Regions from separate parts of the Halomonas sp. 707B3 genome, predicted to be linked through region 3. Evidence: predicted binding sites of a transcription regulator. Region 3 holds the regulator's gene; each other region holds the start of a gene.

Region 1 (8,403 bases), on a different contig from region 3:
ATAACAACGCTCATTAGCTTCTAAACAAACGGGAATATTGGGTTTCGTGTAGGGCGCTGGCCAGCGCCACACCGGGCAGCGCGGGGCCGAGTTCGTCATCGTCTAGCCGCTGGGCCTTCTCAACGGCACTCACCAGCTCGCCACGTAACTGCTCGATAATTCGCTGGGCAGCAGTGTGGCCCAACGGCAGCGCTTTACAGGCCACCGCGAGCTGGTTTTCCAGCCACGCCCAGCTAAAGCCGAGCTGCGCTTGACGCACAGGGATGCCGCGCTGGTAGGCCGCCCAGGCAAATAGGGTCACATAGCCTGCCTGCACCGGTAGCAAGGGCGTGAGTGAGTCTTCACTAGGCAGCCCTTCATGTTTGGGTAATAGGTCGAGACTCCCCAGCAGCCGCTTCAGCGATGCACCCAAGCGGCTGTCTTCAGCGGCGAGTTCAGCGGTTTCACGGGTGGCGGCCAGCCAGTCGTCCCACTCTGCCACAGCAGTGCCATCTTGCTCCTCGAAAGCGCGATATAGCCGCTCGATCAGCGGCAGCTCACAGCAGCTTATGCCATCTTCCAGCACGCCGGATAGCCACTGAGAGAGGCTGGGCTCATCACTCACCCAGCCCAGTTCAAAAGCGCTCTCTAGCCCTTGGGAAAAGGCGAAGGCACCAATGGGCAGCGCGGGACTGACGAGCTGCATCAGCCCTAGCAGGGCGAGGTCTGAGGGCTGTTCAGTGGGCATGGTGGTGCTCATGCGAGTGGTCGTGGTCGTGGTCGTGGGAATGAGCGTGCCCATGGCCGTGGCTGTGTGAATGACCGTGCGAATGCCCACCGCCCACTTGGTTGTAGGCGCCCGGTTCGGGGTCGAAGGTGGCGTTGTGGTGCTCAAGTGTGGCACCCAGCAGCTCGGCCAGCTCTTCGAGGACGTGGTCGGGTGGGAAGCGCACCCAGCCGCCCTGCTCGTCTTCACCCAGCGCCAGCTGCACATGGCGATTGCCGAGGTGGTACGCCAGCCGGGCCAGCGGTAAGCCAGTACTCACTCGCGCGGTCACCACGGGTTCGATAGCGGCGCAAATGCGCACGATCTTGCCGTTTTCGGCTTTCAGGCCTTCGCCATCGCGCAGCACGGGGCCGCGATCCAGAAACAGCCCCAGCGGCTGGCCGCTGTCGCTTTCGGCTTTTAAGCGGCCGCGAATGCGTAGCTCAAAGGGCAGTGTCAGCGTGTCGCTGGCGGTGCCCTCATCTATGGGGCCGAGGCGTTCAATCAGTTTCAACATCGATATCGTCCTGGTATAGCCTTTGAGGCTCGCCGGGAGCAGCCCTACGAGAGGGCGCTGTGAATACATCCCTGTACGCTACTTTTGCCATCCATGGCAAAAGACCCTCTCTACGGGCTGCTCCCGGCTCTCGTGTCACGTGGGGTATACCCTACATTCAAAACAAGTGATACCGCTGCGCCAGCGGTAGCTCGGTCGCGGGTTCGCAGGTGAGCAGTTCGCCGTCGCAGCGCACTTCGTAGGTTTGCGGGTCGACGGTGAGTTCTGGGCAGGCATCGTTGAGCTTCATATCTTTTTTACGCACGCCGCGCACGTTCTTACAGGCGGAAAGCGTGCTTTGTAAGCCAAGGCGCTCTTTAATGCCCGCGTCAATCGCCGCTTGGCTGACAAAGTTGAGCCGTGTTTGGCTGGCGGCGCGGCCAAAGGTGCCGAACATGGGGCGGTAGTGCACCGGCTGCGGCGTGGGGATGGAAGCGTTGGGGTCGCCCATCGGTGCCCCGGCAATCATGCCGCCTTTCAGAATCAGTGCGGGTTTGACGCCAAAGAAAGCGGGCTTCCACAGCACCAAATCCGCTAGCTTACCGACTTCAATCGAGCCGACTTCATGGGCAATGCCATGGGTAATGGCGGGGTTGATGGTGTACTTGGCGATATAGCGCTTGGCGCGCAGGTTGTCGGCCCCTAACGCTTCATCTTCCGGCAACAGGCCGCGCTGCACTTTCATTTTGTGGGCGGTTTGCCAGGTGCGGCAGACGACTTCACCTACGCGACCCATGGCCTGGGAGTCGGAGGCGATCATCGAGATCACGCCCAGGTCGTGGAGGATATCCTCGGCGGCGATGGTTTCGCGACGAATGCGTGAATCCGCAAAGGCGACATCTTCGGGGATATTGGGATCCAGATGGTGACAGACCATGAGCATGTCGAGATGCTCGTCGATGGTGTTCACCGTGTAGGGCCGCGTGGGGTTGGTGGAGGACGGCAGCACGTACTCTTTGGAGCAAGCGGTGAGGATATCTGGGGCGTGGCCGCCGCCTGCGCCTTCGGTGTGGTAGGTGTGAATGCCGCGCTCTTTAAACGCCGCAAGGGTGTCTTCCACGAAGCCGGATTCGTTGAGCGTATCGGTGTGGATGGCGATCTGCACATCGTACTTTTCCGCCACGCTTAAGCAGGTATCAATCGAGGCGGGGGTGGTGCCCCAGTCTTCATGCAGCTTGAGACCCATCGCGCCCGCTTCCAACTGCGCTTCGAGCCCTTCCGGCAGGCTGGCGTTGCCTTTGCCGAGCAGGCCGATGTTCATGGGCAGGTCATCTACCGCTTGAAGCATTTTGCCAATGTGCCACTCGCCGGGGGTGCAGGTGGTGGCGTTGGAACCGGTAGCGGGGCCAGTGCCGCCGCCCAGCATGGTGGTAACACCGCTCATCAGCGCTTCTTCGACCTGCTGGGGGCAGATGAAGTGGATGTGGGCGTCGATGCCGCCTGCGGTGAGGATTTTGCCTTCGCCCGCAATCACTTCGGTGCCGGGGCCAATCACGATTTCCACATCAGGCTGGGTATCGGGGTTGCCTGCTTTGCCGATGGCGGCGATGCGGCCGTTTTGCAGCCCTACATCGGCTTTGACGATGCCCCACCAGTCTAAAATCAGCGCGTTGGTGATCACGGTGTCCATCACCGTGGCATCCTGGCGCTGGCTTTGGCCCATGCCATCGCGGATGACTTTGCCGCCGCCGAACTTCACTTCTTCACCGTAGTGGGTGGCGTCTTTTTCGACTTGGATCCACAGCTCGGTGTCGCCCAGGCGCACGCGGTCGCCTACGGTGGGGCCGTACATATCGGCGTAGGCTTGCCGACTGATCTTATTTACCGGTTTCATATTTGCCTCTGCCTCAAGCGTTGAGTCCAGTGCTGGGCGGCCATCGTCTGTGTGACACGCTGTGAATACATCCCTGTAAGCTTGACTGCGCCATCCATGGCGCAGACAGTCACCCAACCGATGCCCGCCCTACCGTCGGTTGTTCTTTATTAATCCGTTGGCTAATCGAGCGGCCCCATCACATCGCCACGGAAGCCGTAGATTTCCCGCTTGCCGACAAACGGAATCAGCGTGACTTCGCGTGTTTGGCCGGGTTCGAAACGGATAGCGGTTCCGGCGGCGACGTCCAGGCGGTAGCCACGGGTTTTATCGCGGTCAAACACCAGCGCGGGGTTGGCTTCAGCAAAGTGGTAGTGGGAGCCAAGCTGAATGGGGCGGTCGCCGGTGTTGGCCACCTCCACGGTGATACGCTCGCGACCCGCGCACAGCTCGATATCACCCTCTTGTAACTGATACTGTCCTGGAATCATGGCGCTCTCCTAACGGTGGATGATTAGTTGATCGGCGTGTGAACGGTGACCAGCTTGGTGCCGTCGGGGAAGGTGGCTTCCACCTGTACTTCATCGACCATCTCCGCCACGCCTTCCATCACGTCGTCTCGGGTGAGGATTTCGCGGCCGTAGCTCATTAAATCCGCCACGCTGCGGCCATCTCGCGCGCCTTCCATAATCTCAAAGCTGATCAGCGCTACCGCTTCGGGGTAGTTCAGTTTTAAACCACGCGCTTTGCGGCGCTCGGCAAGCTGGGCGGCGGTAAACAGCATCAGCTTGTCTTTGTCTCGTGGGGTCAGTTCCATGGAGTGTCTCCAGCGTTATCAGCGTGTTGCCAATTAAGTTAGCCAAATGCGCGGCGTGTGCGCTTCGCGCTCGACCCAGCGCGGCCGTAGCAGGTGCCAGGCCTGCTCACACAGCGCCCAGGCTTCGTTACGAGAAGTGCCTAGATAGCGCAGCAGCAGTACGCCGTGGCGCACGGTTACCGCCCAGCGGGGGTTATCCGGCAGCGCTTCACGCAGTGCTTCAATGGCCGCAGCGGCATCGTCAATACCCACCGCCCAGAGCGTGGCCTGCACCGTGGCGCCGCCCTGCCCCCAGCGGCCCGCAAAGCGTGGGTGCGCGGGGTCCAGCGGCTGGCGTTCAAGCCATAGCGGCTTGCCATCCAGGGTTAAGCGAAAGTGCTGTTCGATGCGCCCCGTGACATAGGGCAGATCACTGGCCGGGCGGCCGAGTGCCATCACTTCCCAGCCTAGGCAGCGGGCATTGCCCTGCAGCGCAATATGGGTGCGTTGAGTGCCCTTTGAGCCGTTAAACGCGATGGTTTCCTGGGGTAGCCACTCTAAGGTGCCGCCCTCTTCTACCGTCAGCTCGGTGTGCTGTGTCCAGGCCACGCCTTGGCTGTCGGCTTTGTAGAGCTTATTGGCAGCGGGTGTGGTGAGCAGCGCATGGGCTTCGCGCTCGATATGAGCGCGGATGGTTAGCGCATCACCGCTCACGAGCCCGCCGGGCGGGTGCAATACGTAAACGTGGCACGCTTCCTGGCTGCCTTCTGGGTAGAAGGGGCGCTGTACCCGTAACGGCCCTTGGTGACGCGCTTGCACTAACCGAGTCACGCCATCGCGGTTGGCAAAACGCAGGGCCAGCGAGGCGGCCCAACGGCGCTCGGCGTCAAAGCGGTGGCCGGAACCAGCAGCGGGTGGGGCGAGTTCGCTCAACATCATGGGGCGCTGTCGCTTTCTGGTGGATTCATCATTGCCTTATAAATGCAAAGAATGCGCCAAAATGGTGAAAGGCGCTTTTTTACCGTCATAAAGACCTTTTTTTGAGCCTCAACCCTCTTGCCCAGCCCTCCAGCGCACCAAATATGTGCATATAGCCATCACAATGCACCTAATTAGCGCTTATGGCAGTGACACCATGTCACTCTCGGTAGCTCTTTACGTTTTTCCCCCTTCCGCTACCCTCTACTGCTTTTCAAGCGGGCCCGCTCGCGACCTAGATAGGAATGATCATGCCTGCCTCTCCATCAAGACGCCTTGCGTCGCTCGACTTGTATCGCGCTGTTTGGCGCTGGCATTTTTATGCAGGCCTGTTAGTCCTGCCTTTTTTAATCGCGCTCTCGCTGACCGGGGCGCTGTATTTATTCGATGACGAGCTGGATGCGCTGATTCATTCAGATCTCAAGCGCGTGGAAGTTCAGCAGACCACCCAGCCTGCCGCCTCACTCGTGAGTTCGGCACTGCAGGATTACCCCGGCACGGCGGTGACATACACCTCGCCCGCCACCCCGGGAAGCTCAGCGGAAGTGACCGTTAACTCACTAACCGGCGAACGGCTGGCCGTGTACGTCAATCCCTATACGGCTGAGGTGCTTGGTTCGTTGGATGACCGGGGCACGGTGATGTGGACCGTTCGCTACCTGCATAGCTTCAAGTTCTTCGGGCAAACCCCGCGCAAGCTGATTGAGATTGCCGCGGGCTGGTCGATTTTGTTGGTCGCCACCGGCATTTATCTCTGGTGGCCGCGCAACGGCAGGGGCGGCGTGGTGAGCGTGCGCGGCAAACCCAAAAGCCGAGTGTTCTGGCGCGACCTGCACGCGGTGCTGGGTATCTTTATTGGTGGGTTCATTGTGTTTTTGGCCCTTACCGGCATGCCGTGGTCGGGCGTTTGGGGTGCACAGGTGAACGAATGGGCCAACGGCAATAACTTTGGCTACCCGGCTGGCGTTCGGGTGGACGTACCGATGTCCAACGCCTATTTAAGCGACCAGGGCAACACCAGCTGGTCGCTGGAGCAGGCGCGAGTGCCAGAATCCATACAGCCTGCCGTTCCTGCCCCGCGCATTGGGTTGAACAACGCCGTGGCTCAGTTAGAAGCGCTGGGCCTACAACAGGGCTACACGGTCAATCTGCCCAACACGGCTGCCGGGGTGTATACCGGTTCGATTTATCCCGATGACTTAACCCAGCAGCGGGTGATTCACCTTGATCAATATAGCGGTGAGCCGCTGCTCGATATGAGCTACGCCGACTATGGCCCGCTAGGCCGCTGGCTGGAGTTTGGGATTAACGTTCACTTGGGGCAGGAGTTTGGGCTTATCAATCAGCTTTTCCTGCTGGCGGTATGCATCGCCATCATCGTGATGTGCGTGGCCGCAGGCGTGATGTGGTGGAAGCGTCGCCCATCAGGTGCCATGGGCGTGCCGCCCTTGCCCACCGATAAACGCGTGTTTCGTGGGCTGATCGCCCTTCTCGTGATTGGCGGCGTGCTGTTTCCGCTCGTTGGGGCGTCTTTGATCGTGATGCTGATCATCGACTGGCTGATCGTGCGACCACTTCAGGAACGCCCCGCTCGCCAAAGCTAACAGGGCGATGGGCCGACTTAGTGCGCCGCGTGCCCATGATCATGGGCACCTTCATGGTGGCTCCCTTCCGGAGAGGCACCCACTGGCAGCACCTGAAGCTCAATTTCCATCGGCTCGGCGTGCTGGAATTCCAACGTCACAGGGACGGGCTCATCCTCAACAATGGGTGAGCCTAGTTCCATAAACATCAAGTGCAAACCGCCCGGCGCTAGCGTGACACTCTCTCCTGCCGGTATCTCAATGCCACCGGGCAGGGGTGCCATGCGCATCACATCGCCGTCCATCTCCATAATATGAATCTCGACACGCTCGGTGAGCGGGCTAGTCGCCCCTAGCAGCTTGTCATCGCCATCGCCATGATTGGTGAGAGTAACAAAGCCACCGCCCGCCCCGGCCCCCGGCGGCGTTGCACGGGTCCAGGGTTGCGCCACTTCAATAGAGGAGTGGCCTTCCATGGCATCCGAGTGGTCGCTGCCATGATGAGTCGCCATCAGCGGCGTGCTCATGAACAGCAGTGCGGTTAACAGCATAAAACGGCGCATCAACATAGTGTTCTCCGTGGGTAACATCGCCAAAACCTAGCGCTTACCGCGATATTACTCAGTGACAGCGGCAACCACCACCCGATCACGCCCGCTGCGCTTCGCTTGGTACAGCGCTTGGTCGGCGCGCTGCATCGAGCGTTGGTAGTCTGGGTGGCCATCATGAAGCGTAACCCCGACGCTCACAGTGACGTTCAGTAACGTATCGGCAGCGGCTAACATCGGCTCTTTGGCCACCGCATGGCGCAGCCGTTCGGCAAACAGACGGCTGCCGTCTTGATCCGTATCCACCAGCACAATCAGAAACTCTTCACCGCCCATACGAAACACGTAGTCGCCGCCTCGGGTCGAGCGGTCAAGAATGCTGGCTACCTGCTGCAGTACGTTATCGCCAGCATCATGGCCATGGGTGTCATTAATTGATTTGAAGTGATCAATATCCACCATGAGCAGAGCAAAACACTTCTCCGAGCGCCGGGCGAGCTCAATTTCACGGTTTAGCACCACCGGGAGAAACTTACGATTGAGCAGGCGCGTTAGGCTATCCCGGCCCGCTTCAAGCCCCGAGGCGCGATCCAGAATATCGTCTAGCAGCATCAAAATTGTGCGCGCCGCATCACGAATGTTACTCAACGCGGCCAAACGAAACTGGCTATCTGGGTCGCCTAGCTGAGCGAGCCACTGCTCATCCACAAGGCGAATATGCCGGGAAATGGTGGTGATTTCCGGCGCGCCCTCAAAGGCGTGGCACGCTTTATGGTGATACCAAAGCCCAAACTCAGAGCTGGCTAATCGGGGCAAGGCGCTGGTCGCCTGCTGCGCGGCCACAGCAAACATGAGCGCGTTCTCCCAATTAAGCAGTGCGGAGCGCTGGCGCTCGCGCTCATCACCAATACTCTGGGTTAAAGAGAACAGCTTATAGGCTTCTTCCATACGGGTATTACGATTATTCGCCACTGAATAGGCATGGCTCATTATTTCCATGGCCATATCAATATGATCAGACACGTAAACCGCTGCATCGCCGGAAGAGAGTTCAGCGCTAAAGGTGCTGTTAATGTGCTCATAAAGCGCCTGCTTTAACTGCCGTGCGCCATTAAGTACCAAGTTCACCGGGATATCGATACGCGCATGCACCTGGCCGACTTTTTCCTGCTGCTCGACCAGGGATTCAAAATCGGCGTGCTCGACGGCAAACATAGCGCTCAACCAGCGCTGCATAGAGGGATGCAGGCGATTTTTCACTTGGTCATGGGAGAGAAACAGCGAGGCGTGGGGATCCTCCATCATCACCTGATAGAAGTGATCAGCAAAATAGTCGCGGCGGGACTCCACCAGCGTCTCCACTGCTTGGCGAAGCGCCACAGGC
Region 2 (10,639 bases), on a different contig from region 3:
ATGCTATCCGTTGTGTTAATGGCCCAGAATCTGGCTCAAGAAGAGCTGGGTGCGCTCGGACTGCGGATTGTTGAAGAACGGCTCAGGCGCGTTCTCTTCAATGATTTGCCCTTGGTCCATAAAGATCACGCGGTCGGCAACGGTTTTCGCAAAGCCCATCTCGTGGGTGACGCAGAGCATGGTCATGCCTTCTTCGGCCAGTTCCACCATGACGTCCAGCACTTCCTTGATCATTTCCGGGTCAAGGGCCGAGGTGGGCTCGTCAAACAGCATGACGTCCGGGTGCATACACAGCGAGCGGGCAATCGCGACGCGCTGCTGCTGGCCGCCAGAGAGCTGGCCGGGATACTTTTTGGCCTGCTCGGCAATGCGCACCCGCTCCAGGTACTGCATGGCCATGGCTTCGGCCTCTTTGCGGGGCTTCTTCTGCACCCACATCGGTGCGATACAGCAGTTCTCTAGCACCGTGAGGTGAGGGAACAGGTTGAAGTGCTGGAACACCATGCCGACGCTACGGCGAATCTGCTCGATGCGTTTAACATCTTGGGTCAGCGGCACGCTGCCTACCGTAATCTCGCCTTTCTGATGCTCTTCTAAGTGGTTGATACAGCGAATCATGGTGGATTTGCCAGAGCCGGAAGGCCCGCAAATAACGATTCGCTCGCCGCGTTTTACCTCTAGGTTAATATCGCGCAGCACGTGGAAATCGCCGTACCACTTGTTGACGTCGCGCATTTCAACCATCAGGTCAGACGTACTGGTGCCAGGGTTGTTGGTGGCTGCTTGAGTCATGTCACTATCCTGCTAAAAATCGTTAATGAAAGCGGCGTTAGCGCTTGTGGCCGGTGTGCAGCTTGCGTTCTAGGTACTGACTGTAGCGCGACATGCTGAAACAGAAGATCCAGAACATGAAGGCGGCAAACACGTAGCCTTCCAACGAGAAGCCGAGCCAGCGTGAGTCGGCCAGTGCCGCTTGCACGATCCCCAAAAGGTCAAATAGCCCGATAATCATGACCAGGGTGGTGTCTTTAAACAGCGAGATAAACGTATTCACGATGCCGGGAATCATCATCTTCAGCGCTTGGGGAAGAATGATCAGCCCCATGCGCTTCCAGTAAGTCATGCCGAGCGCTGCCGCGGCCTCTTCCTGGCCTTTGGGTATCGCCTGCAAACCACCGCGAATGACCTCGGCCATATAGGCACTCTGGAACAGCGTTAAGCCGACCAGTGCCCGCACTAAGCGGTCTACATTCATTTCAGAGGGTAGGAACAGCGGCAGCATCACCGAGGCCATAAACAGCACGGTGATCAGCGGCACACCGCGCCAGAACTCGATAAACACCACGCAGAAGCTTTTGACGATCGGCATGTTGGAGCGTCGCCCCAAGGCCAGCACGATGCCGATAGGCAGCGCGCCCACCATGCCCACCGTGGCTAACAGTAGCGTCAGCATCAGGCCACCCCAGCGGTGGGTAGGCACTTGGGGAAGGTCAAAGTAGCCGCCGTAAAGCAGTACAAACGACAGAACTGGGAAGACCACCAGCGCAAAGACGGCAACCCAGCGCTTGAAGGGCAGGCGGGGTATGGCCAGCCAGCCAATCAGGGTAAAGAACATGGCGAACACGATATTGGCGCGCCAGGTCTCCTCGCTGGGGTACAGGCCGTAAATAAACTGGGATAAACGGGCGTTGATAAATACCCAGCAGGCGCCTTCGCGAGAGCAGTCGTCGCGGGTAGTGCCTACCCAGTCGGCGTTGATAAACGCCCACTGCACGGTCGGTACCACCAACAGGTAGAGAATATAGAGGCCGACTAAGGTGAAAATAGTATTAATCGGGCCGTTAAACAGGTTGGTGCGCAGCCAAGCAACAGCCCCAACAGAGCTACTAGGCGCTGGTCGCTGCTCAATCACGGTTTGGTTATGAATCATGTATGGCTCCTCGCCTCAGCCTAGCGTTCAACCAGCGCCACGCGGGCGTTGAACCAGTTCATAAACATGGATACCAGCAGGCTGATCGTCAGATAGACCGCCATGGTCATGGCAATGACCTCAATGGCTTGGCCTGTCTGGTTCAGCGTGGTACCCGCAAACACCGACACGAGGTCTGGGTAGCCAATAGCGGTGGCCAGCGACGAGTTCTTAATCAAGTTCAGGTACTGGCTGGTCAGCGGGGGAATAATGACCCGCAACGCCTGGGGAATGACCACCAAACGCAGCACTAGGTTACGCGGCAGACTCAGGGCCTGTGCCGCTTCGGTTTGGCCATGAGAAATGGCCTGTATGCCTGAGCGCACGATCTCGGCGATGAACGAGGCGGTGTAGATCGATAGTGCAAACCATAGCGCCAGGAACTCGGGAATCACCGTAATACCGCCGCGGAAGTTAAAGCCACGCAGTTCGGGCATTTCCCAAGTGACGGGCACGCCAGTCACAAACATAACCAACAGCGGCAAGCCAAAAATCAGCGCAAAGGAGATCCAGTAGGCAGGAATACGTTTCCCCGTGGCTTCCTGGCGGCGCTTCGCCCAAATCACCAGCGCAATGCTGGCCACAATGGCGATCACAAAGGTCACGGGAATTAGCCCAAAACCGGACTCAAACAGCGGTTCTGGTAGATACAGTCCGCGCACGTTGAGGAAAAACGCTTCCCCAAAGGCAAGGCTTTCCCTGGCGCTTGGCAGGGTGCGCAGCACGGCAAAATACCAAAAGAAAATCTGCAGCAGAAGCGGAATATTCCGGAACGTTTCGATATACGCCGCGGCCAGCTTGGCGATCAGCCAGTTGGGCGATAGGCGAGCGATACCGACAATAAAACCAATGATGGTGGCGGCGATCACGCCTAACCCGCCCACCAGTAGCGTATTCAGTAGGCCAACGAAAAAGGTACGGCCATAGGTGCTTTGGGAAGAGTAGTCGATCAGACTCTGTACGATCCCAAAACCGGCGGTATTACTCAGGAAACCAAAGCCTGTGGTGATACCCCGAGAGGAGAGGTTGTCTTGCACGTTGCCGACGATATAGAACAGAAAGGCGATGACAGCGGCAATCAGCAGACATTGGAAGATGAGCGCACGTTTGGCGCGGTCTCGCCAGAACGGTGGCTTTTGGCCAGCGGGGCGAGCGTTAGGTCTTACGGACATGGGTGGCGTCTCCGCGATACGGAAGGTCAATCAAATGGCCCGCCATGACCAAGAAGGGTGGCGGGCCGGGGTCAAGCGAGACGCTTAGCGAATCGGCGGTGCGTAATGGAAGCCGCCTTGGTTCCACAGGGCGTTAACACCGCGCTCGATTTCTAGCGGTGAACCCATACCTACGTTGCGCTCGAAGCTTTCACCGTAGTTACCTACTTGACTCAGGATGTTGTAAGCCCAGTCGGCTTCAAGACCCATGCCTTCACCGTAGTTACCGTCCTGGCCGAGCAGGCGAGCAACGTCCGGGTTCTCAGAGCTGAGCATCTCTTCAGCGTTCTCGCTGGTGACGCCGTACTCTTCACCGTTGATCATGGCGAACAGCGACCACTTCACGATGTTAAACCACAGGTCGTCGCCTTGGCGTACTACCGGGCCCAGCGGCTCTTTCGAAATAACGTCGGGCAGAATCATGGCGCCAGCCGGGTCGTCCAGTTGGATGCGCAGAGCGGCCAACTGAGAGGTGTCAGAGGTTAGTACGTCACAGCGGCCAGCCTGGAAGCCGCCTACCGTTTGCTCAGAAGTATCGAAAACGATGGGGTCAAACTCCATGCCGTTGGCACGGAAGTAGTCCGCCAGGTTCAGCTCAGTAGTGGTACCGGACTGGATACAAATAGCCGCGCCATCCAGCTCCGAAGCACTGGAGATACCCAGGTCACGAGACACCAAGAAGCCTTGGCCGTCGTAGAAGGTCACCCCAGTGAAGTTTAGGCCTAGCGTGGTGTCACGGGTGGTCGTCCAGGTGGTGTTACGAGAAAGGACATCCACTTCGCCGGACTGAAGGGCAGTGAAGCGCTCAACGGCGTTCAAGGAAATGTAGTTGACGGCGTCTGCGTCGCCCAGTACTGCTGCGGCTACGGCGCGACATACGTCAACGTCCAGGCCCTGCCAGTTACCGTTATCGTCTGGGGCGGAAAAACCTGGTAAGCCGTCGCTGACGCCACACTGTACGGCACCGCGCTCGCGGGTATCTTCTAATGTATCGGCTTGCGCGGTGGCAACACCGGCGAGGGTAATAGCACCAGCGGAGGCCAGCAGTACCAGGTGTTTCTTATTAATCATGTTTGTTCCCCTTCCTCGATTTAATGTCATTATGCATGGTGATGCATCATTAAAAGCTAGCAAGGAAGGTGCCAAGAAAGATATGCCGTCAAATTCAGCGCTTTTCAACGTAAAATCAGCGGATTTGACGAAGGTAGTGGTGCAAAAAAGTAGGCCAGCAGCTACGCCATGCGCTTTTTTGGTGCGCAGCCGCTGGCGGAGGTCGGTGGCTAGTCGCTTAGCGTGTTAGCGAATGGGCGGCGCGTACTGAATGCCACCATCTTTCCACAGAGCGTTCAGGCCGCGCGCAATGTTGAAATCAGAGTCCGCGCCCACGTTGCGGTCATAAATGTCCGCGTAATTACCCACCTGTTTGACGATTTGGTAAGCCCAGTCTGACGAAAGGCCCATGGCTTCACCAAAATCGCCATCTTGCCCAAGTAGGCGCATCACATCGGGGTTTTCTGAGCTTAGCTGCTCATCCACGTTGGCTTGGCTGACGCCCAGCTCTTCGGCATTCAGCATGGCAAACAGCGACCACTTCACGATGTTGAACCACTGGTCATCGCCTTGGCGCACTGCTGGGCCAAGCGGCTCTTTGGAGATGATCTCCGGTAGTACCACGGCCATATTGGGGTCGGCCAGTTGAATGCGCTGGGCGTAGAGCTGCGAGGCATCCGAGCTCAATACATCGCAGCGGCCTGCTTCGAAGCCCGCAATCGACTGTTCAGGTGAATCAAACACCACCGCATCATAGGTCATGTTGTTAATGCGGAAGTAGTCGGAAAGGTTTAGTTCGCTGGTGGTGCCTGACTGAGTGCAAACAGCCGCCCCATCCAGTTCTTTTGCGCTCTGTACGCCGAGGTCGCTGGCCACCATAAACGCCTGGCCGTCGTAGTAGCTGACGCCAGTGAAGTTCATCCCTAGTGTGGTGTCGCGGCTAGAGGTCCAGGTGGTGGTGCGGGAGAGCACGTCCACCTCGCCAGACTGCAGCGCGGCAAAACGTTCCACCGAGTCTAACGGTACGAAATTGACTTTGCTGGCATCACCTAGCGCGGCAGCGGCAATGGCGCGGCACACATCGGTGTCCAGGCCGCGGTATTGGTCGTTATCGTCCAGCGATGAAAAGCCGGGCTGGGCCGCGTTAACGCCGCAGCGCACGCTGTCGCGCTCTTGAATGGCCTCAAGGGTATCGGCCATGGCCGTGGCAGGTAGCCATAGAGCGGGTGCTAACAGAGTGATTCCCAATCCTAACCAACGCGTTGTAGTCATTTATTATTCCTTAACGTCGAGCGCAGCAACTCCTGCGCATAAAAAAGGCCGGGCAGAGCCCGGCCTGATGCATGTCGTTACCGCGAGGTTATGCGAAGGCTTTACGCATAAAGGGCGGCAGCGCCAGGGCACCACGGTGGGCATCTACTGTGTAGTACTGTAGCGGCATTTCGTGGCTGGCGGCAGCCTCTTCACGGAAGCTTTCAACGTTGGTCGCTTTGCCTGCCAGCGTCACGCTCCACCAGCCGGAAGGGTACACCGGCTGGGGGAAGGGCAGGGTGGCGACGCTATCAAAGCCTGCTTCGCGCATGTCGTTACGCAGTTCGCGGATGATTGAGCCGCTGTGGTACAGCGGTGACTCACTCTGCTGCACCATGACGCCGCCGCTTTTCAGAATGCGGTGGCAGCGCTTCAAAAAGTCGGTTTTGAACAGGCCTTCTGCAGGGCCTACCGGGTCGGTGGAGTCGATGATCAGCACGTCGATGCTCTCGTCGGCGGCGTCGTCGACCCATTTCACGCCGTCGGCAAACAGCAGCTCGGCGCGGGGGTCGCTGTTGGCTTCTACCAGTGACGGGAAAAAGCGCTCGGAGGCCTTGGTCACTTCTTCATCGATGTCGATCTGGGTGACTTTTTCAACGCCCGGATGGCGCAGCACTTCTTTCAACGTGCCGCAGTCGCCGCCGCCAATGATCACCACCCGCTTGGGGTCTTGGTGGGTGAACAGCGCCGGGTGGGCAATCATCTCGTGGTAGAGGAAGTTGTCGCGATCGGTCAGCATCACGCAGCCATCCAGCACCATCAGGTTGCCGTAGGTTTCGGTGGCGTACACTTCCAGGTGCTGGTAGGGGCTCTGCACATCCAGCAGTTTTTCGGTGATTTTCAGCGAGAAAGCGCTGCCGTGGCTATCAAAGACTTCGGTAAACCACTGGTCGTCGCGTAAGTCGCTCATTGCTTGGCTCCTGGGCATTGGTCGTTCGTTTGGGTCGGAATGCCCTGATGGTACTGCGGGCTTAAGTCGTGCAGCGCCTCCATAAAGGCGGTGACGTGATCGGGGTTGGTGAACTGGCTGATGCCGTGGCCCAAGTTGAACACGTGGCCCGGGCCGTGGCCGTAGCTCTCCAGCACGCGGGCCACTTCGGCGCGAATGGCCGAAGGGCGAGCAAACAGCACGTTGGGGTCTAAATTACCCTGCAGGGCGACTTTATGGCCTACGCGGGCGCGAGCGTCAGAAAGCTCGGTCGACCAGTCGATACCCAGCGCGTCGGCACCGGCGCAAGCAATGTGTTCAAGCCACTGGCCGCCGTTTTTGGTGAACAGGATCACCGGCACGCGGCGGCCGTCGTGTTCGCGGATCAGCCCGGAAACGATCTGCTCCATATAGCGCAGCGAGAACTCTAAATAAGCAGGCGTGGAGAGCGCGCCGCCCCAGGTATCAAAAATCTGTACCGCCTGGGCACCGGCACGAATCTGCGCATTCAGGTAGTCAGTGACCGCTTGCGCCAGGGTATCCAGCAGCTGGTGCATGGTGTCCGGCGTGTCATACAGCATGGTTTTTAGGTGGCGGAAATCCTTGCTGGAGCCGCCTTCCACCATATACGTCGCCAGCGTCCAGGGGCTGCCGGAGAAACCGATCAGCGGCATGCGGCCGTTCAGCTCGCGGCGAATCGTGGATACCGCCCGCATCACGTAGTCCAGGTCGCGCTCGGCGTTTGGCACCGTCAGCGCCGCTACTTCTTCCGGCGTGCGGACGGTTTTTCTGAATTTGGGGCCTTCACCGGTTTCGAAGTAGAGGCCCAGCCCCATGGCATCGGGGATGGTCAAAATATCCGAAAACAGAATTGCGGCGTCGAGCGGGTAGCGCTCTAGCGGCTGCAGGGTCACTTCACAAGCCAGGTCATGATTGCGGCACAGGTCCATAAAGCTGCCTGCGTCGGCGCGGCTGGCGCGGTACTCCGGCAGGTAGCGGCCGGCTTGGCGCATCATCCACACCGGAGTGCGGTCAACGGGCTGGCGAGCCAGCGCGCGAAGAAAACGGTCGTTTTGCAAAGGTGTGGTGGTCATAAACACTTGCTCTTGAGAAATTTGCCCGCATTGTAAGGGAGTCATCGTACCTGAAGATAGGAATTGTACGTGAAGATAGCCGGGGGTGGCGGCGCAAACCGTGGCAAAAATCGTCGCACCCCGCTAAGACCGTGAGGCCTGCGCGGCTTCCTGGTAAACTGTTCGTCCACTTCGCCAACACTGGTGTGGTTAACTGGTTTGGTTAATCAGCGAGGAAACCTGTGACCATTCGCTTCATTGCTGCCTCTCGGCTGCCCACTCCCTGGGCCACATTCACAATGCATGGCTTCGAAGACGACGCCACGGGTAAAGACCATATCGCCTTAACGTTGGGCGATGTGAGCGGCGGCGAGCCGGTGTTAGGGCGCGTGCACTCTGAGTGTTTAACCGGCGATGCGCTATTTTCGATGCGCTGCGACTGCGGCTACCAGCTGCAAGAAGCGCTGAAGCGTATTGCCGAAGAGGGGCGCGGCGTGCTGCTCTATTTACGCCAGGAAGGGCGTGGCATTGGCCTGCTCAACAAAATCCGCGCCTATCATCTGCAAGACCAGGGGGCCGACACCGTCGAAGCCAACGAGCAGCTCGGCTTCGGTGCTGATATGCGCCGCTACGACCTCTGCGTACCCATGCTCAACCACCTGGGCATCACGGCGCTCAAACTGATGACCAATAACCCCCGCAAGGTGGATGCGCTAACCCGCGACGGCGTGAACGTCGTCGAGCGCTTGCCGATTACCACCGGTTTAAACCCTCACAACGAGCAGTATCTCTCCACCAAGGCGGGCAAGCTCGGCCATATGATGGCGCTGGATGACTTCACCCAGGCCAGCGACGTGGATATTGAACGCAAAGGCTAGGTAGGTGGCTGTTGTTATCCGTTGTTAACTTAAGTTGCCTGATTAGGGCGTGATTGTCGTCGAACACCCGTAAAAAAGCTTTTTCTTAACTTTGGTTGCCGTGTGTCTGAGCTATGGTGATACATGGCAGGACGCTATGCGCAACCATGTAAGGAGAAGCAGCCATGAAAGCACTTTGCTGGCACGGTAAGAACGATGTTCGTTACGACACCGTGCCCGACCCCGCGCTCGAACACCCCCGCGATGCCATTATCAATGTCAGTAGCTGCGCCATCTGCGGCTCTGATCTGCACCTTTACGATCACTATATCCCCGGTATGTCCTGTGGCGATGTCCTAGGCCATGAGTTTATGGGCGAAGTGATGGAAGTGGGCAGTGAGACGAAAAATCTCAAAGTAGGCGATCGAGTGGTGGTGCCCTTCACCATTGCTTGCGGCGAATGCGAGCAGTGCCAGCGCGGCAACTACTCGGTTTGCGAGCGCTCCAACCGTAATAAATCCCTGGCGGATAAAGTTTTTGGCCATGGCGGTGCCGGGCTGTTTGGCTACTCTCAACTTACCGGCGGCTATGCGGGCGGCCAGGCCGAGTTTGTGCGCGTGCCTTTTGCCGACACCACGCATATTAAAGTGCCCGATACGCTCACCGATGAGCAAGTGCTGTTTCTAGGGGATATTTTCCCAACCGGCTGGCAGGCCGCCGCGCAGTGCGACATTCAACCCACCGATACCGTTGTGATCTGGGGCGCAGGCCCGGTTGGCCAGTTCTGTGTGCGTAGCGCGGTACTGCTGGGCGCCAAGCAGGTAGTGGTGATTGATAACGTACCCGAGCGGCTCTCAATGGCCGCTGCCGGTGGTGCTCTCACCATTAACTTTGCCCACGAAAGCGTACTGGGCAGGCTGCAGGAGCTGACCCACGGTAAGGGGCCAGAAAAGTGTATCGATGCGGTGGGGCTGGAAGCCCACGCCACGCGTTCGCTGGACTCGGTGTATGACCGGGTAAAACAGGCCATGTGGCTGGAAACCGACCGTGCTCATGTGCTGCGCGAGATGATCTATGTCTGCCGTCCGGCGGGTATTTTGTCGATCCCCGGGGTGTATGGCGGGCTGGTTGATAAAATCCCTATGGGGGCGCTGATGAACAAAGGATTGACCGTGCGCACCGGGCAAACCCATGTCAAACGCTGGACGGATGATCTGTTGAGGCGCATTGACGAGGGCCAGATCGACCCTTCGTTTGTGATTACCCACTCGGTGGATTTAGCCCAGGGGCCCGAGATGTACCAAACCTTTCGGGATAAGCAGGATGGCTGCGTCAAAGTCATTCTGAAGCCGTAATACTGCACAGGGAGGAGAGTATGAAAACATCGATGAAACGCCATTCCCACTCGCCAACGCGCTCAATGTCACCAGCGGATAAATTAGCTAGAGGCTTGGGTTGGCTAAGCTTGGGGATGGGGTTGTATCAGCTAGTGGCCCCGCGTCGGTTGAGCCGCGCGTTAGGTATGCCTCATCGTGAAAATAAGATACGCGCCTGCGGTGCGCGGGAAATCCTCAGCGGCATCGGCGCGCTGTCGGATAACCCGACCAACGCGATTTGGAGCCGAGTTGGCGGAGATGTGCTGGATTTTGCCGCGCTCACCTTTGCGTTAAAGCGCCACCCATCGCACAAAGAGAACCTCTATTTAGCACTCACTGCGGTGGGCGTGCTGACGGTAGTGGATTATAGCTGCGCCAAAGCGCTAAGCCAGCGCCATGCCTACCAGGGCGGTGTCACTCCGGATTACAGCCAGCGAAGCGGCTTCCCTGGCGGGCTGGAAAGTGCCTGGGGAGCCGCCCGTGCCGAAGGGAGTAAAGCGCAGGAAACACTCCGGCTGCCTGCGCCTAACGCGGTGTAATCAGGTCGCTTGCGCCGCCGCCTGCTCTTTTTCGGCGGCGCGAGCAAGCGCTGGGCGGTTGGCGTGGCGGGCGCGGTAAGCCACCAACGGCTCCGGTAGGCGGTGCTTCATGCTAGCTGCCCAGGTCAGCGTATGCGTCAGGAAAAGATCCGCGAGGGTGAAGGTATCGCCTACCAGGGTTTCTTGGCCGCGGTAGCGGCGCTCCAGCGCGAGCAGCGCCCGCTGAAATTCCCAAGCCGCAGTGGGCAGTACTGAGGGGACGCGCTTATCTTGAGGCAGGGCGAACTTGTGCTTGGCCTGTAACCACAGCGGCTGCTCAATCTCG
Region 3 (10,639 bases):
TAGTATCAAAAAGCAGCTTGCGGCTTTTACTTAAGTCTTCAGCGGGCGTAATGCCCGCATCTGCCAGCAGAGGCAGCGTTTCATCCAAAATACGCCCTTTTGAAAGGGCTAAAATCAGTTGCTTACTCATGGTCTAAGGCCAGTGTTGTCCGCGTGGCTTAGCCGGGGATACGGCGAATTTTCGCCCCCAGCAGCTGTAATTTTTCCTCGATACACTCGTAGCCACGATCAATATGGTAGATGCGATCGACCAGGGTCTCTCCTTCGGCCATCATGGCCGCAATGACCAGAGATGCCGAAGCACGAAGGTCCGTTGCCATCACCGGGGCTCCAGAAAGCTTATCAACGCCCTTAATTAACGCGGCGTTACCCTCCAGTACGATATTCGCGCCCATCCGGTTCAGCTCTTGAACGTGCATAAAGCGGTTTTCGAAGATCGTCTCCACCACCCGTGAATGCCCTTCTGCGACGGCATTCATAGCGACGAACTGCGCCTGCATATCGGTGGGGAATGCGGGATAAGGCGCCGTACGGATATTGACCGCCTTCGGGCGCTTGCCATGCATATCCAGCGAAATCCAATCGTCACCGCTGTCGATCTCCGCACCCGCCTCCTCCAGCTTAGCGAGTACCGCTTCAAGAATATCGGCCCGGGTACGCTTCACTTTCACCCGCCCGCCGGTCATTGCCGCCGCGACCAGGAAGGTGCCAGTCTCGATACGGTCGGGCATGACATCGTGCTCGCAGCCGTGCAGCGAGGCAACGCCATCGATAACGATGGTGTCCGTGCCGTGACCACGAATCTGCGCGCCCATCTTGATCAGGCACTCGGCCAGATCGACGACCTCAGGCTCACGGGCGGCGTTTTCGAGAATGGTGCGCCCCTCTGCCAACGTTGCAGCCATCAGCAGGTTTTCCGTACCAGTGACAGTCACGGTATCGAAAAAGATCGTTGCGCCTTTTAAACGGCCGTCGACACGGGCACGAATATAGCCCGCTTCAACGTGGATCTCCGCCCCCATGGCTTCCAGGCCACGCAGGTGCAAATCCACCGGGCGTGAGCCAATGGCACAACCACCAGGCAGTGAGACATCCGCCTTACCAAAGTGCGCCAGCAGCGGCCCCAGCACCAGAATAGAGGCGCGCATCTTTTTCACCAGTTCGTAAGGCGCATGGCATTGAGTGACCTGAGAGCCATCCAGTTGAATGCTCAGTTTTTCACCCATCACAGGCTCAACGCCCATTCGTCCCAGCAGCTCAAGCGTGGTGGTAATATCCTGCAAATGCGGCAGGTTACCGATAACCACTGGGCCATCTGCCAATAGGCTCGCGCATAGAATAGGCAGCGCGGCATTTTTCGCACCGCTTGCCCATACTTCGCCATCCACCGAGCCATTGCCCGTAATAATGAGTTTATCCATGGAGCGGCCGTTACTGAGCGTTTTCCGCCGCAGTTTGCCACTGCGTCGGAGTAAACGTTTTAATGCTGATAGCGTGCAGTGCACCCGAAGCGATTTCCTCGCTAAGCGCTGCGTATACAAGCTGTTGACGCTTCACTGGAGAAAGACCTTCAAAGGCTTCACCAACTGCAATCACCTGAAAATTGCAGCCTTCACCCTGGATGTGAAACTCACACCCATCGATGCGGGATTCAAGCAGTGCTTTTACCTCGTTGGGTTGCATGAGACAGGAAACTCCTTTGGGGTCGTTGAAATAGTAAGCAATAGGCGAACATGATAAAGAAAAGCGACACGCTTGGCGATGCCGTGCAAGCCACCAATAAATAGAGCAGCCCGTGGGCTGCTCTAAAGATCGCTCAGTTCAAGCTGAAACGGATGAGGAAGTAAGCGCATCCAACTCCGCCAAAGAGGCCAGCCGCTTGAGCGGGGCCGACAAGACAATCGAACGAACCGTGATCTGCAGCGCTTGGCAAGCACGCAGCCATTCAAATAAGACACTAATAGCAACGCTGCTGGCCTTACTGACTTGCTCAAAGTCAAAGCAGACCTCTAAACACTTGGCACTGCGTAGCCATTTCACACCTGCAGCGGCCACCTCAGTCGCTACATTCATTGTCAGGTCGCCAGCAACCATGAGCGCATCACCCTGAATCGTTAGGGACACCTCTGAACGAGACAGCAGCGATGTCACGCGTCGCCTCCCTGCTCTAGCTCGTCCACACCTATTTCTGGTGCCCAACCACGGATGACCGCATCATAATCGCGGTTATTGTCACGCATGGCTTGGTCGAACTGATTACGGAAGGTCAAGCCCAGGTTAATGCCGTTGACAATCACGTTCACGACACGCCATTGGCCGTCAGAAAGACGCAGGCTATAGCTCACCGGGTAGACTTGACCATTGCTCGCCACGACTTCCATATCGACGCTGGCTTGATCTTCATAACGCTGGCCGCGCTGCTCGTTCAGTACACGCAACTCATCGTAATCAAAGGTCACCAACCCACGGGTGTAGGTATCGATCAAGGTTTGGCGAAATACATTGGCAAACTGGCTACGCTGTTCGGGCGTCGCATTACGGAAATAGCTGCCCATCACGCTGGCACCGATATAGCGAAAATCAGCCACTTCATTAAGGCTATCGTTTACTAGCGCTTTCAGCTCATCCAGGTTGTTAGCGTAGTAATCCTTTCTGCCATTGACCTGACTCATGAATGATTCGATATTTTCACGAATCATCGCCTCTGGAGACTGCGTTTGCGCCTGGGCTAGCAGCGGGGTTATCAGCAGCATTACCGCGAAAGCCATCCGCTGAACGAAAGCAGGTAAAACGTTATGCATCATACTGACCTCTTTACTGAAGATAACTGAACGCATTTAGTTGCTGACCATATTGGATACGAATTGCTGAATAAGTTCTTCAAGCACCAAAGCAGACTGCGTATCGCGAATAACATCGCCCTCCTCTAGCACGTCGGGCGCGCCGCCTACGCTCAAGCCAATGTACTGTTCACCCAACAGGCCTGCTGTCAATATCGCAGCGGTGGTGTCCTGAGAAAGCTGGCCTTCAAGCTCGCTATTAAGGCTTAGCGTCACGCGGGCATCATACCACTCAGTATCCAACTCTATTGCCTCTACCCGGCCCACCGTGACACCCGCCATGGTAACGCGTGCACGCGGTTTCAAACCGCCGATGTTGGCAAAGTTTGCCTCAAGACGGAACGTATCAGAGGGCGCTGAGAGCGTTAAGCCGCTGACTCGCAGGCCGAGAAATACCAGCCCTATGATGCCAGCCAACATAAACAGGCCAACGCCAAACTCCATGGTTTTGCTGCGCTTCATGACATTACTCCACCCTTAAAGGCCGCCGAACATAACGGCGGTTAAAACGAAATCCAGCCCTAGCACCGCTAACGAGGAGTAGACCACCGTACGGGTGGTAGCTCGAGAAATCCCCTCAGAGGTTGGTACTAGGTCATAACCCTGAAACACAGCAATCCAGGTCACCACCAGCGCGAACACCACGCTCTTGATCATGCCATTGCCGATATCATCGATGAACGACACGCTGGCCTGCATATTGCTCCAATAAGAGCCCTCAAACACGCCCAGCCACTCTACGCCCACCAAGTAGCCACCCCAGATGCCTACCACGCTAAAGCCCACAGTAAGAATAGGCAGCGCCACAAAGCCTGCCCACAGCCTTGGAGCTACCACGCGTCGCAGCGGGTCTACCCCTATCATTTCCATACTGGTGAGCTGCTCGGTGGCCTTCATCAGGCCAATTTCAGCCGTTAATGCAGACCCTGCCCGCCCGGCAAACAGCAGTGCTGCCACTACAGGGGCCAGCTCACGTAGTAGCGAAAGCGCCACCATTTGGCCCAGCGCCTGCTCGGCGCCGAAATCCACCAAAATGGTATATCCCTGAAGCGCCAGCACCATGCCAATAAACAGCCCTGACACCAGCACAATGGCCAACGACAGCACACCAACAAAGTGCATTTGACGCAACCAAAGCGACCACCCTTCTCGAGAAGGCACGCCCACTGCCGATTGGGCGAGAAACACCGTGGCGCGCCCCAGGGCCTCGACCACATCGCACCCTTTCCGACCCAGGCGGGTAACCCGCGCCGTGTAGTGAGAAAATTTAGACTGCATCTACCCTGCCTTAAGTGCTAAATCGTGACCGAGAATATCCCGGTAGAGCGTCTCTGCGGGATAGTGAAACGGCACCGGACCATCTGGCTCGCCGTGCATAAATTGGCTCACACGAGGGTCTTGATTCACCTCTAGCGAGCTCGGAGTGCCGTGCGCCACCACCTGCCCATCCGCAATCAGGTAGAGGTAGTCGGCAATACTCAGCGTTTCCTTGATATCATGGGAGACCACTACCGAGGTCAGCGACAGCGCCTGATTGAGCCGCTTGATCAATTGCACCAGCACGCCCATAGAGATAGGGTCCTGGCCTACAAATGGCTCATCATAAAGGATTAACTCAGGGTCAAGTGCGACTGCCCGCGCTAATGCCACCCGCCGCGCCATACCCCCTGATAGCTCAGCGGGAGTTAAATGCCTTGCCCCCCGCAACCCTACTGCCTGCAACTTTAGCAACACTAAGTCGCGAATCATGGTATCGGGCAAGTCAGTATGCACCCGCAGCGGGAAGGCCACATTCTCGAAAACATCTAAGTCCGAAAACAGCGCGCCGCTCTGAAACAGCATTCCCATGCGCTTACGTAGCGTAAACAACGCCTTGCGTGACAGGCGGTGAACATCCTGCCCATCAATTAAAATCCGCCCACGGTCTGGCGTTAATTGGCCACCAATAAGCTTCAATAGCGTTGTTTTACCCGTGCCGCTTGGCCCCATAATGGCGGTGACTTTGCCACGCGGAATGGTCATATTAACGCCACGGAAGATATCGTTATCTCCACGGGAAAAGTAAACATCTTCAACCTGTATGAAGGGAACATCCGTCATAAGCTGATTGACCTTCATCGTGTTGCCAGAACGCGTCAGTATAAACCGACTGGGCGCGGGGCAGTTTAGAAAACAGTGTTTTCGAAATATTATCGAACATCGTATCCTAACGCTACTCTTAGTAACAGTCGCGCAAATTATTGCCGTACAAACCATTCGTCAATAGAACTCGCTAATACCGCGGGTACTTGCTGCATGCTTTAGCTAAACACTGCTTCAAGATGTTATTCTTACTAGTCACCTATTCACATCATGAAACGAGACACGCCATGCGTCAGCCACTCTCCACACCCAGCCAACTGCGTGAAAGTGCGCTGCGCACCTTGCAAATCGAGCAAGCGGCTATTGGGGGCTTGCAAGCCAAGCTAGATGAAGGCTTTGACCACGCCTGTCAGCTTATGCTTGCCTGTCAGGGACGCGTGGTAGTCACCGGCATGGGAAAGTCAGGTCATATCGCCGGCAAAATCGCAGCCACCCTAGCCAGCACAGGCACTCCAGCCTTTTTTGTTCACCCAGGTGAAGCCAGCCATGGCGACTTGGGCATGATTACCCGCGCCGATGTGGTTTTGGCACTCTCTAACTCCGGTGAAACCGCTGAAGTAACGGCCCTACTTCCGCTACTCAAGCGTCTTGGCACACCGCTGGTCAGTATGACTGGCCGCCCAGGCTCCACTCTTGCACAGCACTCAGACGCCCACCTGGATAGCGGTGTAGAACGAGAAGCCTGCCCGCTTGACCTAGCACCCACCAGCTCCACCACCGCCGCCCTTGCCCTAGGCGACGCCCTTGCTGTTGCCCTATTGGAAGCACGGGGCTTTACCGCTGAAGACTTTGCCCTCTCTCACCCTGGCGGCAGCCTCGGTAAGCGCTTACTACTGCGTGTTAGCGACTTAATGCACGATGGCTCACGGCTCCCTCAAGTAGCGCTGGGCAGCCCGCTGCGCGATGCACTACTTGAGATAACCCGCCAAGGGCTGGGCTTTACCTGCGTGGTGGATAGCGAAGGCCGTCTTGCCGGGGTCTATACCGACGGCGACTTGCGTCGCACGCTAGACCAATACCACGACCTGCGCGATGTTCAGGTAGATGACGTAATGACGCGCCCCGGCAAGCGCATTGGTCCAGACATACTAGCTGCCGAAGCGGTGCGCATTATGGAAGATAACCGTATCACTGCACTGGCTGTTGTTGATGAACAGCAGCGCCCCATCGGCGCGCTGCATATGCATGACCTGCTTGCCAGCGGCGTTATTTAACGACTTTATACTGCTTTTTTGGCAATAGATGATGGAGGCTTTATGGCCCTACCTGATGCACTACTCGACCGGCTTCGCCGCGTAAAACTGCTTGCGATTGATGTAGACGGTGTACTTACTGACGGCCGTCTCTATTTTCAGGCTGACGGTATCGAAATCAAAGCGTTTCACACCCAGGACGGTCATGGCCTGAAGTTACTCAAGCGTGTCGGCATCCATGTGGCGCTGATTACCGGCCGTGATTCACCTATGGTGAGCCAGCGCGCTGCTGCCTTAGGAATCACTCACGTGCACCAGGGCTGTGAAGACAAACTCACTACCCTGAGAGCGCTTTGTCAGCGGCTTGATATCACCTTAGAACAGGTCGCCTACTGTGGAGATGACCTACCTGATCTTGCTCCGATCAAGCGCTCCGGTGTCGGTATTACGGTCCCCAATGCTCCGGACTACATGCACACCCATGCCGACTGGATCACTGAACGCCTTGGCGGACACGGGGCTGTGCGTGAAATTTGCGATACGCTCCTAACGTCTCAAGGGCACTGGGATGCCGTACTCGATACGTATCTGCACGGACAGTCATAATGCGCTTTAGGGTAAGAAAACGGGGCTGGATCACGGCAATGGTCATCGCCCTAGGCGGCGTGCTGGTTTGGCTAGACCCTCGCGGCCCCCAGGAGACTGAGATTGACTCTGAAGCTCGTGCCCAGGAACCTGGGCACGTATTAGAGAATGCCGAAATTACCCTATTTGGCGAAACAGGCACTATTCAGCAGTCTCTGGTAACCCCACGGCTGGTGCATACTCCGCAAACGGCAATGACTGACGTGCTGTCACCCCGTGCCACGCTGTTTGATAGCGAACAACGTGAGTGGCTCGCCACGGCGAACACTGGCACCCTCAATACCGAAACCCAAGCATTAACATTGGCAGGCTCCGCGCGGCTACTAGCGCCTGAAGAGGGGTGGCAGCTTGATACCGAACTATTAAACTACGACGGGACCACCCGGCATGCTTGGAGCGACACCCACGTAGTGTTGCAGCAGCCCCCTCAGCGTATGGAAGCCTCTCGAATGGATGTATGGCTGGATGACAGCCAAGTCCGTTTAACCAACAACGTGCGCGGCGTTCATCCGCCGGCCACCCGTTCCCCTTAGGAGTCGCGATGAATGCTCTAATCCGCACTGCACTTTTTGCCCTAGCCGTGCCGCTTGTCACGACTGCACTGCCTGTAGCGGCACAAAACCAAGCGCCCATTCATGTGGAGGCCGACCGGTTAGACCTTGACCAACGAGCAGGGACAGCCGTGTACACCGGTAACGTTGACATTCGCCAAGGCAATATGCAGCTACGCGGCGAGCGTGTCGAAATTCAGCGTAACGATGCTGGCGAGTTGTCTCGCGCCATCGCTACGGGCGAGCGTGCTTACTTGCGTAACCAAATTGAAGACCAAGAAACCCCTATAGAAGGCTGGGCGCGTCGGATTATTTATCACGTTTCCGAACGCCGGGTTGAGCTGATTGACCAAGCTGAGCTGACCCAGCAAGGAGATCACTTCCAAGGTGGACGTTTAGAGTACTTTATCGATCAAGAAGTAGTACAAGCACGCTCTGACGTTAGCGGCAGTGAAAATCAGCGTATTCGTATGACCCTTCAGCCCGAACAATAGGAAGTGGCCACGTGGCAGCATCAACATCCCCAGAACCCACACCAGTAAAAACGCTCTACGCCCATCATTTAGCGAAGAGCTATAAGCGCCGCCGTGTGGTTAAAGATATTAATCTGGAAATCACTCAAGGTAGCGTGGTTGGGCTACTTGGCCCTAATGGTGCAGGTAAAACCACCTCGTTTTATATGATTGTGGGGTTGGTCAAATCGGATGCGGGCAAAGTAGGCATTGACGACCTTGACCTCACTCATGCTCCTATGCATGAACGCGCCATGGCAGGGATTGGTTACCTACCCCAGGAAGCTTCCATCTTCCGCAAGCTCTCCGTGGCCGACAACATTATGGCCATTTTAGAGACACGCAAAGAGCTTGATCGAAGCGCCCGGGAAGCACAACTTGAGTTACTACTTGAAGATTTTCACATCACTCATATACGCGACAACTTAGGCATGAGTCTTTCTGGGGGCGAACGCCGCCGTGTTGAAATCGCCCGCTCTTTGGCCACCGAACCGGCCTTTATCCTGCTGGATGAACCTTTTGCCGGGGTTGACCCGATTTCCGTTGGGGAAATTAAAACTATCATTCGAGCGTTAAAGAAACGCCACATTGGTGTATTGATCACCGACCATAACGTTCGTGAAACGCTGGATATTTGTGATATTGCCTACATTGTTGGCGACGGTCACATCATTGCCAGTGGAAACGCCCAGGAAATCCTCAACAACCAGAAGGTTCGAGATGTCTATTTAGGCGCCGATTTCCGCCTTTAAACAGTGACCTGCAGAAGCATTTCTTTTAGTGGCATGCTTATTGCACTTGCACCAAGCCATAACTCGCTCTAGGGTGGAGCTTTCTGATTAACGAGTGGTTCTCAGATGGTCATGAAAGCTTCTCTCCAATTGCGTATCGGCACACAGCTGACCATGACACCTCAGCTGCAGCAGGCTATCGCCCTGCTTCAGCTATCGACGCTGGACCTTCGTCAAGAAATTCAGCAAGCGCTAGATGCCAATCCCATGCTTGAGCAAGAAGATGAGTTTGGCGAGCAGGCTGTCAGTGAGCCTCAAGAGGCTGAGTGGTCCGAGAGCATCCCCAACGAACTCTCCGTCGACAGTGACTGGTCAGATACCTATCAAGACATAGGCAGCCTGGGTGGCAGCAGTGAAGGCCCCGACTTCGAGCGCCAAGCCGCTGGACAAAGCCTACATGGCCACCTGCTATGGCAACTGGCCATGACAGACTTTAGCCCGCGAGAATACGCCATCGCGGAAAGCCTGATTGATGCGCTGGATGCCAACGGCTATCTCACCCAGCCGCTTAATGACATTCGGGAAGGATTAAAAGCCCAAGGCCATGACAGCTTAAGCCAGCGGGAAGTGGAAAATACCCTGCTGCGCTTGCAGCAATTTGAGCCCACCGGCGTCTTTGCCCGAGACCTGCGTGAATGCCTGATGCTGCAACTCGCCTCACTACCCGAGGACACCCCGCTGCTAATGCCCGCCAAGCGGCTGGTTCGCCAGTTTTTGGAAGCATTAGGCAAAGACGATATGCGGCTTCTCAAGCGCCGTTTAAGCCTTGATGACGAGCAGCTTGACGATGTCATCCGTTTAATTCGCAGCCTTGACCCACGCCCTGGGAGCACCTATGGCGTTACCGACGACAGCTACATCACCCCCGACCTAGTCGTTCGGCATGACAATGAAGGCTGGCATTTAGAGCTCAATCCAGAAGCACTACCACGCTTGCGTATACAGCCCGACTACGCCAGCTTGATCAAACGCGCAGACAAAAGCCAAGACAACCAGTTCCTCAAAGAGCACCTCCAAGAAGCCCGCTGGCTGATCAAAAGCTTATCGAGTCGCAATGACACGCTGCTACGAGTTGGGCGTGAAATTATTGCACGCCAAATTGGCTTTCTGGAGCATGGCGAAGAAGCAATGAAACCGCTGATTTTAGCGGATATTGCTGAAGCGGTAGAGATGCACGAATCCACCATATCTCGTGTGACCACGCAGAAATTTATTCACACGCCGCGGGGCGTTTTCGAGCTTAAGTACTTCTTCTCAAGCCAGGTAAGCGGCCAAGACGGCGGCGACAGCCACTCCAGCACAGCCATTCGTGCCCGCATCAAAAAGCTGATTCAGGATGAGCCCTCAGGAAAACCGCTCTCCGATAGCCGCTTGGTGACTCTACTTGAAGAGGGGGGCATTAGCGTTGCACGGCGTACTGTCGCAAAATACCGGGAGTCAATGGGCATTCCCTCGTCAAGTGAGCGCCGTCGTTTACGCTAGTTAAACGGTAAGTATGAACAAACTCAACGCAAGGGCTTTGCAATAGCGTAAAAAGGGTTACAATCGAAGTACAGTCCGATGGATAAGGAGCACGTCAATGCAAGTAAACATCACTGGTCATCACGTTGAACTGACTGACGCCTTGCGTGACTACGTTAACGAAAAGCTGGAACGCGTTGAACGCCATTACGACAACATTACCACGGTGCAAGTGACCTTATCTGTTGAGAAGGAGCGCCAGCAAGCAGCCTGCACACTGCACGCTGCCGGTGCAGACCTTCACGCCGAAGCGCTTGATAACGACATGTATGCCGCTATTGATGCGCTAGCAGACAAAATCGATCGTCAACTCGTTAAACATAAGGAAAAAGCACAAGCTCGCGCCCAGGGCGCTGGTGTGCGTTAACTCAATGACGTTGGAAACCATCCTCCCCCCGGAGCGCGTGCTTTATGACGTTCCCGGGGGCAGCAAAAAACGGGTGC

Evidence for each region. The regulator sigma-54, encoded in region 3, starts transcription at its own class of promoters, with help from an activator protein. The targets are predictions, from matches to a motif close to TGGCACNNNNNTTGCTNT.
Region 1: a site for sigma-54 is predicted at 4,891-4,908, ahead of BIS10_RS14685 (urease accessory protein UreD). Genes of this name have one in related genera too.
Region 2: a site for sigma-54 is predicted at 4,308-4,325, ahead of BIS10_RS10550 (amino acid ABC transporter substrate-binding protein). Genes of this name have one in related genera too.

What each region holds. Positions count from the first base shown of each region.
Region 1 is NZ_JAMZBE010000130.1:963-9,365, forward strand. It holds gene BIS10_RS14660 (urease accessory protein UreF) at 14-727, opposite strand; gene ureE (urease accessory protein UreE) at 717-1,262, opposite strand; gene ureC (urease subunit alpha) at 1,420-3,135, opposite strand; gene BIS10_RS14675 (urease subunit beta) at 3,297-3,605, opposite strand; gene ureA (urease subunit gamma) at 3,629-3,931, opposite strand; gene BIS10_RS14685 (urease accessory protein UreD) at 3,965-4,849, opposite strand; gene BIS10_RS14690 (PepSY domain-containing protein) at 5,140-6,492, shown strand; gene BIS10_RS14695 (copper chaperone PCu(A)C) at 6,510-7,040, opposite strand; gene BIS10_RS14700 (diguanylate cyclase) at 7,089-8,403, opposite strand, start outside.
Region 2 is NZ_JAMZBE010000068.1:7,874-18,512, forward strand. It holds gene BIS10_RS10535 (amino acid ABC transporter ATP-binding protein) at 16-744, opposite strand; gene BIS10_RS10540 (amino acid ABC transporter permease) at 830-1,930, opposite strand; gene BIS10_RS10545 (amino acid ABC transporter permease) at 1,951-3,141, opposite strand; gene BIS10_RS10550 (amino acid ABC transporter substrate-binding protein) at 3,226-4,251, opposite strand; gene BIS10_RS10555 (amino acid ABC transporter substrate-binding protein) at 4,477-5,502, opposite strand; gene speE (polyamine aminopropyltransferase) at 5,591-6,451, opposite strand; gene hemE (uroporphyrinogen decarboxylase) at 6,448-7,563, opposite strand; gene ribA (GTP cyclohydrolase II) at 7,785-8,420, shown strand; gene BIS10_RS10575 (zinc-dependent alcohol dehydrogenase) at 8,585-9,754, shown strand; gene BIS10_RS10580 (hypothetical protein) at 9,775-10,314, shown strand; gene BIS10_RS10585 (glutathione S-transferase family protein) at 10,315-10,639, opposite strand, start outside.
Region 3 is NZ_JAMZBE010000005.1:39,818-50,456, forward strand. It holds gene hisG (ATP phosphoribosyltransferase) at 1-130, opposite strand, end outside; gene murA (UDP-N-acetylglucosamine 1-carboxyvinyltransferase) at 159-1,421, opposite strand; gene BIS10_RS01565 (BolA family protein) at 1,432-1,683, opposite strand; gene BIS10_RS01570 (STAS domain-containing protein) at 1,822-2,151, opposite strand; gene BIS10_RS01575 (phospholipid-binding protein MlaC) at 2,148-2,801, opposite strand; gene mlaD (outer membrane lipid asymmetry maintenance protein MlaD) at 2,838-3,302, opposite strand; gene mlaE (lipid asymmetry maintenance ABC transporter permease subunit MlaE) at 3,318-4,118, opposite strand; gene BIS10_RS01590 (ATP-binding cassette domain-containing protein) at 4,119-4,940, opposite strand; gene BIS10_RS01595 (KpsF/GutQ family sugar-phosphate isomerase) at 5,210-6,196, shown strand; gene BIS10_RS01600 (HAD family hydrolase) at 6,239-6,781, shown strand; gene lptC (LPS export ABC transporter periplasmic protein LptC) at 6,781-7,353, shown strand; gene lptA (lipopolysaccharide transport periplasmic protein LptA) at 7,362-7,865, shown strand; gene lptB (LPS export ABC transporter ATP-binding protein) at 7,877-8,635, shown strand; gene BIS10_RS01620 (RNA polymerase factor sigma-54) at 8,741-10,156, shown strand; gene hpf (ribosome hibernation-promoting factor, HPF/YfiA family) at 10,254-10,562, shown strand; gene ptsN (PTS IIA-like nitrogen regulatory protein PtsN) at 10,567-10,639, shown strand, end outside.